DNA from 2 places in the Dehalobacter sp. DCA genome. Region 1 is predicted to be linked to the other one. Evidence: riboswitches for the same ligand, from Rfam matches in the RefSeq annotation. Region 1 holds a riboswitch; the other holds the start of a gene.
The links. A riboswitch is a leader RNA that binds a small molecule or an ion and turns the genes downstream of it on or off. The one in region 1 is predicted to bind cobalamin.
Positions count from the first base shown of each region.

Region 1 (3,541 bases):
AAAGCGGAGCAACGAACGTCGCCTGTCTGCAGCCGTTTGCCTGCCTGCCAAATCATATCACGGGTAAAGGGATGGTCCGCGAACTTAAACGGCGCTATCCGCTGGCGAATATTGTGCCTATCGATTACGATCCGGGTGCCAGCCAGGTGAATCAAATCAACAGAATTAAATTGATGCTTTCAGTCGCTTTCAAAAATATGGAGAAGGCGGAAGCAGTCAATAATGCCAATACAAACGATAAAAACAAAATGAATAACAACGCCGAGCAAATTCAATCTACACTTGGCGAGGGAGCGGCAGCTTTGCATAACACTGAAGAGGGTACAGAGCAGTCGTATTCCGAACAAAAGATTATTTAACAAAAAACCTCTTCAGTATTGTACGCTGAAGAAGTTTTGAATATTTATTAAAGTAGATTAGGAATACTAAATGAGTCCGTTATTCTGTTTCATCTGTTGTTCGGCATAGGCGATCATTTTTTTGACCATCTGGCCGCCGATCGGGCCGCCTTCCAGACCATTCTGCCTGGCAGTAACATCGCCTTTATAGTGATCGTTATTTTCCCTTACAAAATCAAGATGGCCGATTTCAGCCGCAGCCTCCATTTTTAGATTCTGCAGCAGCTTTTTTTTGCTTTCACTTGTTCTGCTCATTTTTTTCACCTCCATCAATATTATTGACACTTTTGAAAAAAATTTTCATTGTAAATAATCCAATATTAGAGAGATTTAACCTTCAAGTTTTTGATTGCAAATATTTGGACGCAGACATAGTGACTGGAGTTGGGGAAAACATGCTGCAGATCAAAATTCTGGCGGTAGGGAAAATCAAAGAAAATTATTTAAGAGAAGGGCTGAAGGAATACACCAAGCGTCTTGGCGCGTACATCCGGCTTGAGATGATTGAAGTTGAGGACGAACCATGCCCCGAAAAGGCATCAGCTGTCGACGAAGCAAAAGTAAAACAAAAAGAAGCTGAAAAGGTCCTTAAATTAATTTCACCTCAGGATTATGTGGTTTTGCTGGATCTTCTGGGAAAGGAACTTTCTTCACCCGAACTTGCCGCTTTGTTTGATGAAAAAGGACTTTCGGGCCAGAGCCGGATCACTTTTGTGATCGGCGGATCTCTCGGTACGGCAGATGAAATCCGAAAACGCGCCGATTACCGGTGGTCGTTCTCGAAGCTTACCTTTCCGCATCAGATGATCAGGCTTGTCCTGCTGGAGCAGATTTACCGGGCGTGCAAGATCAGCAAAGGTGAACCCTACCACAAATAGAATTGATGGAGGTAAAGATACTTCAATTAATATGTTCAAGGCTAAAGTAAAAATAATATTGATTCCTTGTCGAAAGAGCGATATAATGAATCAGGATTAAAACTGAATAGACAGAACAGGTGTTGAATGAAGCTAATAATCTGATATGCTGATATGCACATCATTCAATGAATAAGGAAAGTCGGGTAGAAGCCCGCGCGGTCACGCCGCTGTGAAAGTGGAGTTCTTCAGGTATACCACTGGGAAACTGGGAAGGTCTGAAGATCGATGATGCTTAAGCCAGAAGACCTACCTGTTTTAGTGTCTCACCATATACTCTACGAGTGATAGAGAGGGGGATGTTATGTGCAAGACCGAGGAAAACTTCCTAGCATATGAGCCTCTCGACGTAAGATGTTGAGAGGTTTTTTGTTTCATATCTTATATAGGAGAGTTTGACGATGATAAATAAAAAGATTTGGATAATGGGTCTCGTACTTATGTTTATGTTCTTGCCCCGGCAGACATATGCCATGCATATCATGGAGGGTTTCCTTCCTGCGGGTTGGTGTATTGCCTGGGGTGCTTTGGCAATACCTTTTGTTCTAGCTGGTTTTTTCTCTATCAGAAGAACCGTTGGAGAGCATCCCAAAACATTAATGCTTTTGGCGATGGCAGGCGCCTTTGCTTTTGTTTTGTCTTCCCTGAAGATTCCTTCCGTTACAGGAAGCAGTTCACATCCTACAGGAGTTGGCTTTGGCGCTATCTTGTTCGGACCGACCGCGATGGCGGTAATTGGCTTGATCATACTGCTGTTTCAGGCCATCTTACTGGCTCATGGGGGATTGACAACGTTGGGGGCAAATACTTTTTCGATGGGAATTGTGGGGCCGCTGATAGCTTTTGCTACATATAAAATTGTGAAGAAAGCAAATGGACCGCAGTGGCTTGCTGTGTTTCTCGCTGCCGCACTTGGGGATTTATTTACTTACGTCACGACATCGATACAGCTTGCACTGGCGTTTCCTGCTGAAACAGGCGGCGTTATGGCGTCACTAACCAAGTTTTTAGGTATTTTTGCCTTAACGCAAGTACCATTGGCGATCAGTGAAGGTATTTTGACAGTGCTAATATTTAAGGCGATTTCATCCTATGCCGGGGATGAGCTTAAAGACTTAAAAATACTTTCAAAGGGGGTCTGAAAATGTCTGTAGAAACGATGAAACCGAAGAATAAAAATCGGGTTATCATAACAAATATTATTTTAATTACGATTGTCATAGCGCTTGCCGTTATACCCCTCATTGTGCAAAAAAATGCGGAATTTGCTGGAGCTGACAGCCAAGCTGAACAAGCTATAACAGAACTTAACGGGAATTACCAAGCCTGGTTCTCACCGATTTGGGAGCCGCCCAGCGGAGAAATTGAAAGCTTGTTGTTTGCGCTTCAGGCAGCCGTCGGAGCAGGTGTTTTGGGCTACGGGTTAGGTTATCTGCGGGGTCGTAAGAAAAAGGAAGAACCGGTAAACAATGATTTACATCGATAAATACGCTTATTTATCCAAACTTAAACAGACAAATCCATTGCAAAAGCTAGTCTTAGCCATTTTGGTTTTGGGGGTCTGTCTCTGGGCTGAATCCGTTGCGGTGTCAATTTTGACGCTCCTGATAATGGGTTGGTATACCGTTTGCAAAGGCGGTACACCTGTTGGAATTTTTATTAGACTGATGCTTGTCCCGCTTTCCTTTTTAGTGATCGGCGTTTTAACCATTGCGGTCAATGTTTCAGGGGACAAAGATGTTTTTGTATTCTCTGTATATGCATTTGGCATGTATATCGGGGTGTCGCAGTCCGGTATTCTAAGTGCGGCAAATCTGTTTTTTAAAGCGCTTGGCGCGGTTTCCTGTCTGTATTATTTATCGCTGAGTACACCGATGGTAGACCTGCTGGCAGTTCTTCGGAAGCTTAAAGTTCCAAGACTGATGGTTGAATTGATGGGACTGATCTACCGGTTTATCTTTGTATTTTTGGAAACGGCAGACACCATGTTTACGGCGCAGAATTCCCGCTTGGGCTATGCGGGGCTTTCTTCCGGATACCGTTCACTGGCGGCTCTGGCGTCGTCACTTTTTATCCGGTCTTATCAAAGGGCGGATGAACTGTATATTGCGCTTGAAGCCAGGGGATATGATGGTGAGCTCAGTGTGATCCATGAGCAGGCGGAGACTCATTGGACAGAATATATTCCGATTGTGCTGATTAACCTATTCCTGATTGCAGTTGCGC
Region 1 is NC_018866.1:3,030,620-3,034,160, reverse strand. Features, by position in the region: gene DHBDCA_RS14470 (2-hydroxyacyl-CoA dehydratase) at 1-359, shown strand, start outside; gene DHBDCA_RS14465 (alpha/beta-type small acid-soluble spore protein) at 426-653, opposite strand; gene rlmH (23S rRNA (pseudouridine(1915)-N(3))-methyltransferase RlmH) at 797-1,276, shown strand; cobalamin riboswitch at 1,409-1,587, shown strand; gene DHBDCA_RS14455 (energy-coupling factor ABC transporter permease) at 1,717-2,457, shown strand; gene DHBDCA_RS14450 (energy-coupling factor ABC transporter substrate-binding protein) at 2,460-2,801, shown strand; gene cbiQ (cobalt ECF transporter T component CbiQ) at 2,785-3,541, shown strand, end outside.

Region 2 (3,541 bases), 820 kb from region 1:
GGGATAGCCGGCAACGAGGTTCTCATCGGCATGGATGCAGTCCCACGTTTTGCTGCCGGATGAATTTACTGCCGTAAAACTGCTGCCGTTGGCCGTCGAATCAGAGTAATGAAATTCATGCGCATTGATCTTGCCGCCTTTGTCGCACAGCAAGTTGTCCTTTTGCGCCGTCAGTGTAATATAACCGAAACGGTTCAGTTTATCCGTCAGTACAGCATCCCCTTCTAAATACCCTGCCATTGGATAAGGTTTGCCGTCCTTGTCAGCAATACGTTCCAATAAATACATGAACCCGCCGCACTCAGCTATACAGGGAGTATTATTGGAGAGAACATGCCTGATGCTTGCCAGCATCGATGTATTCCTGGCCAACTGTCCGGTATATAATTCCGGATAACCGCCGCCGAGAATCAGTCCGTCACATTCCGGTACAGCTTGATCATCAAGCGGACTAAAATACTGCAGTTCCGCTCCCAATGTTTCCAAAAGGTCGAGGCTGTCCTGGTAATAAAAACAAAAGGCTTTATCTCTGGCTACGGCGACTTTAACAGCAGAGATTCTCTCGATCCCGGCCTCATGATAGTCTATTTCTGCGGCCCTGCCTGCAATACGCAGCAGCTGTTTCAGATCAATGGATTCTCTGGCCTGTATGGCCAGTAATTTCATTTTTTGCTGCAAGTCTTCCACTTCCGATGCTGTAATTAATCCAAGATGCCTGCTTTCCAGCGCGCATTCTTTGAGTTTCGGAAAGTAACCGACCGCCTGGATATCCGTCTCTTTTTCGATCATTTCCTTATACTGCGGGTATAGGGAAGGTGTAAGATTATTCAGAATAACGCCCTTGATCCCGTTGTCCGGTCTAAAATGGCAGAAGCCTTGGATCAAGGCTGCAATTGAGATTGCTGAACCGGCACAATTGACAATAAGGATAACAGGCGTTTGCGTTACTGCAGCCAAATGGTAAGAACTTGCCACGGTACTGCCAATGCCTAGCCCGTCATAATAACCCATTACTCCTTCTAAAACAGCGATTTGCGACTGTTCGGAATTCTTGACCAGCAAATACCGGCATACCTCTTCCGATAGCATAAACAAATCCAGATTCCGTGATTTTGTCCCAATGACTTCGGTATGAAACATCGGATCAATATAGTCCGGCCCACATTTAAACGCAGCAGGATTAACTCCTTGCTCCAGAAGGGCTTGTAACACCGCACAAGTAATTGTGGTCTTGCCGCTGCTGCTGCCTGCAGCAGCAAACATAATACGTGGAATAACTGCTTTCATGACTTGTTCTCCGTTTCTATCGAAGCTATCAAAGCTGAGATGGTCCGTAGACATCGCCGCTCCTTGCCGTCCATGGCATCGCGGCATTCGTCCATCCATGGACATCAAAAAACCTCTCTAACCGGCGGTTGGAAGAGGTTTTACTTACACAATCTGCAAACAGTCTAAAACACTTCTGCACGATTCGTATGCTACACCTTTCATCCTCCGTGAAAACAGTGCAAAATGGCTCAGGCAGGTCTTCCGACTCGGTTTCAAAGCAAATTCAGCCTTCCCATTGTAAACAGTGGCAACTTTGAATTTGCTCCACCTTACGGCGGCGGGACCGTACAGGTATTTCACCTGTTTCCCTATTATTGCAAAATGATGCAACCTAAGCGATTACATTATATCAGAAGACGCACAACGTGTCCACCCGCAATCTGCGGAACAGTATATAGCCTTCTCCTTGCCTTCTCCCTACATGATATTTGATATTTTCACAGACACGGCCTTGCTCTTCCTCCCTCCTTTTGATACGCTAGGAAAAAAGAACAGCAATCCACGGAGGTACCCTCTCATGTCTTATTCTCTTCCAACCGAAATCATTTCAGCCCAAAACCTGACGAAACGGTTCGGAGATTTCACTGCAGTTGACACGATCTCTTTTACTGTCCGGCAAGGAGAGTGTTTTGGACTTCTTGGTCCAAACGGCGCCGGCAAAACGTCCCTAGCCAGAATGGCTTTTGGCTTGTCCCCGAGAACAGAGGGCCATCTGACGGTTTTCGGTCAGGATATTTCGGAGCATTCCCGGGAAATTAAAGCACGTCTCGGTGTTGTTGCCCAGGAAGACAACCTTGACCCGGAACTGACGGTTCTGGAAAACCTGCTGGTCTATGCCTCCTATTATCGTCTGCCGCGTAGTATAGCCAGGGAACGGGCTTTTGAAATCCTGGACTTTATGGATCTTCGAAGTAAAGCCAATGCGGTCGTCGACGAGCTGTCCGGCGGCATGAAACGTCGTCTGACAATTGGACGAGCGTTGATCAACCGTCCGGAGCTATTGATTCTCGATGAGCCAACCACCGGGCTTGATCCATACGCCCGTCATATGGTCTGGCAGCGTCTGCGGCAATTAAAAGAAAGCGGTACGACCATGCTGCTGACAACACACTATCTTGAAGAAGCCAGTCATCTCTGCGACCGACTGATCATCATCAATCAGGGAAAAATTCTCGAGCAAGGTGTACCGGAAGATCTTATTGATAAGCATGTCGGGCAATATGCGCTGGAACTCGGGGTAAGTCCGGATATGCAAAATAAGCTCCTGCACTGGAGCTCTGAGTGGCTGAAATCTTTTCAACAAATTGGTGATGATCTGGTCCTCTATTCTGATAACGGACCAGCCATGGCTGACAACCTGAATCAAAGAATTGCCGGTGAACACCTTCCTGTCAGCTATCAGCGCCTGAGACCGACGAATCTCGAAGATGTTTTTCTGAAACTGACCGGCGAAACGCTTCATGGTGTCCGTGGCGGGTTTGAGAAATCATATGAAGACCGCTGATGATATGGAGGATAAGAGGATGAAAATAGTTAAACCTGATCTTAATCCCGTACTGACCTTCAAGGTATTTCTGCGGAATCTGAAGGTTTTCGGCAAAACCTGGAAAGCCAATTTGATGTTTAATTTTCTGGAGCCGCTGCTTTATCTCTGGGCCATGGGCTTTGGTCTGGGCGTTTATATTACGCAGATCAACGGGCTTTCCTACCTTGATTTTCTGGCTCCGGGGCTGATCGCATCTTCAGCGATGTTTGCTGTGACTTATGAAATGACCTACAACAGCTATACACGGATGTCCAAGGAAAAAATATTTCACAGCATGGTTGTTACGCCGGTAAGCATGGACGACATCGTCCTCGGCGAAATCCTGTACGGCACGTTCAAAGGCGTTCTTTACGGTGCGGTTTTCTCTATTGTCGTCGCTTTGTTCGGCATCGTCCGCTCCCCGTATGCCCTGCTCATCTTTGTCCCACTGATCCTCATGTCCGTCATCTTTTCCAATCTCTCTTTAATTTGGACGAGTCTCGCTCCCAATTATGACTCTTTCGGCTATTTCTTTACGCTGCTGATTTCTCCAATGTTCCTGTTTGCCGGGATCTTTTTTCCGATTGAAAGCCTGCCCGCCGCCATTCGTTTTCTTCCGTGGCTGACGCCGCTGTACCATGCAGTTGAAACGGTGCGTCCACTGGTTCTGGGACAGGTTACTTCGTC
Region 2 is NC_018866.1:777,988-781,528, forward strand. Features, by position in the region: gene DHBDCA_RS03680 (cobyrinate a,c-diamide synthase) at 1-1,287, opposite strand, end outside; cobalamin riboswitch at 1,503-1,679, opposite strand; gene DHBDCA_RS03685 (ABC transporter ATP-binding protein) at 1,847-2,833, shown strand; gene DHBDCA_RS03690 (ABC transporter permease) at 2,853-3,541, shown strand, end outside.
Region 2: it holds a riboswitch for cobalamin, as region 1 does, so the genes downstream of both, DHBDCA_RS03680 (cobyrinate a,c-diamide synthase) here and DHBDCA_RS14455 (energy-coupling factor ABC transporter permease) in region 1, are expected to answer to the same signal.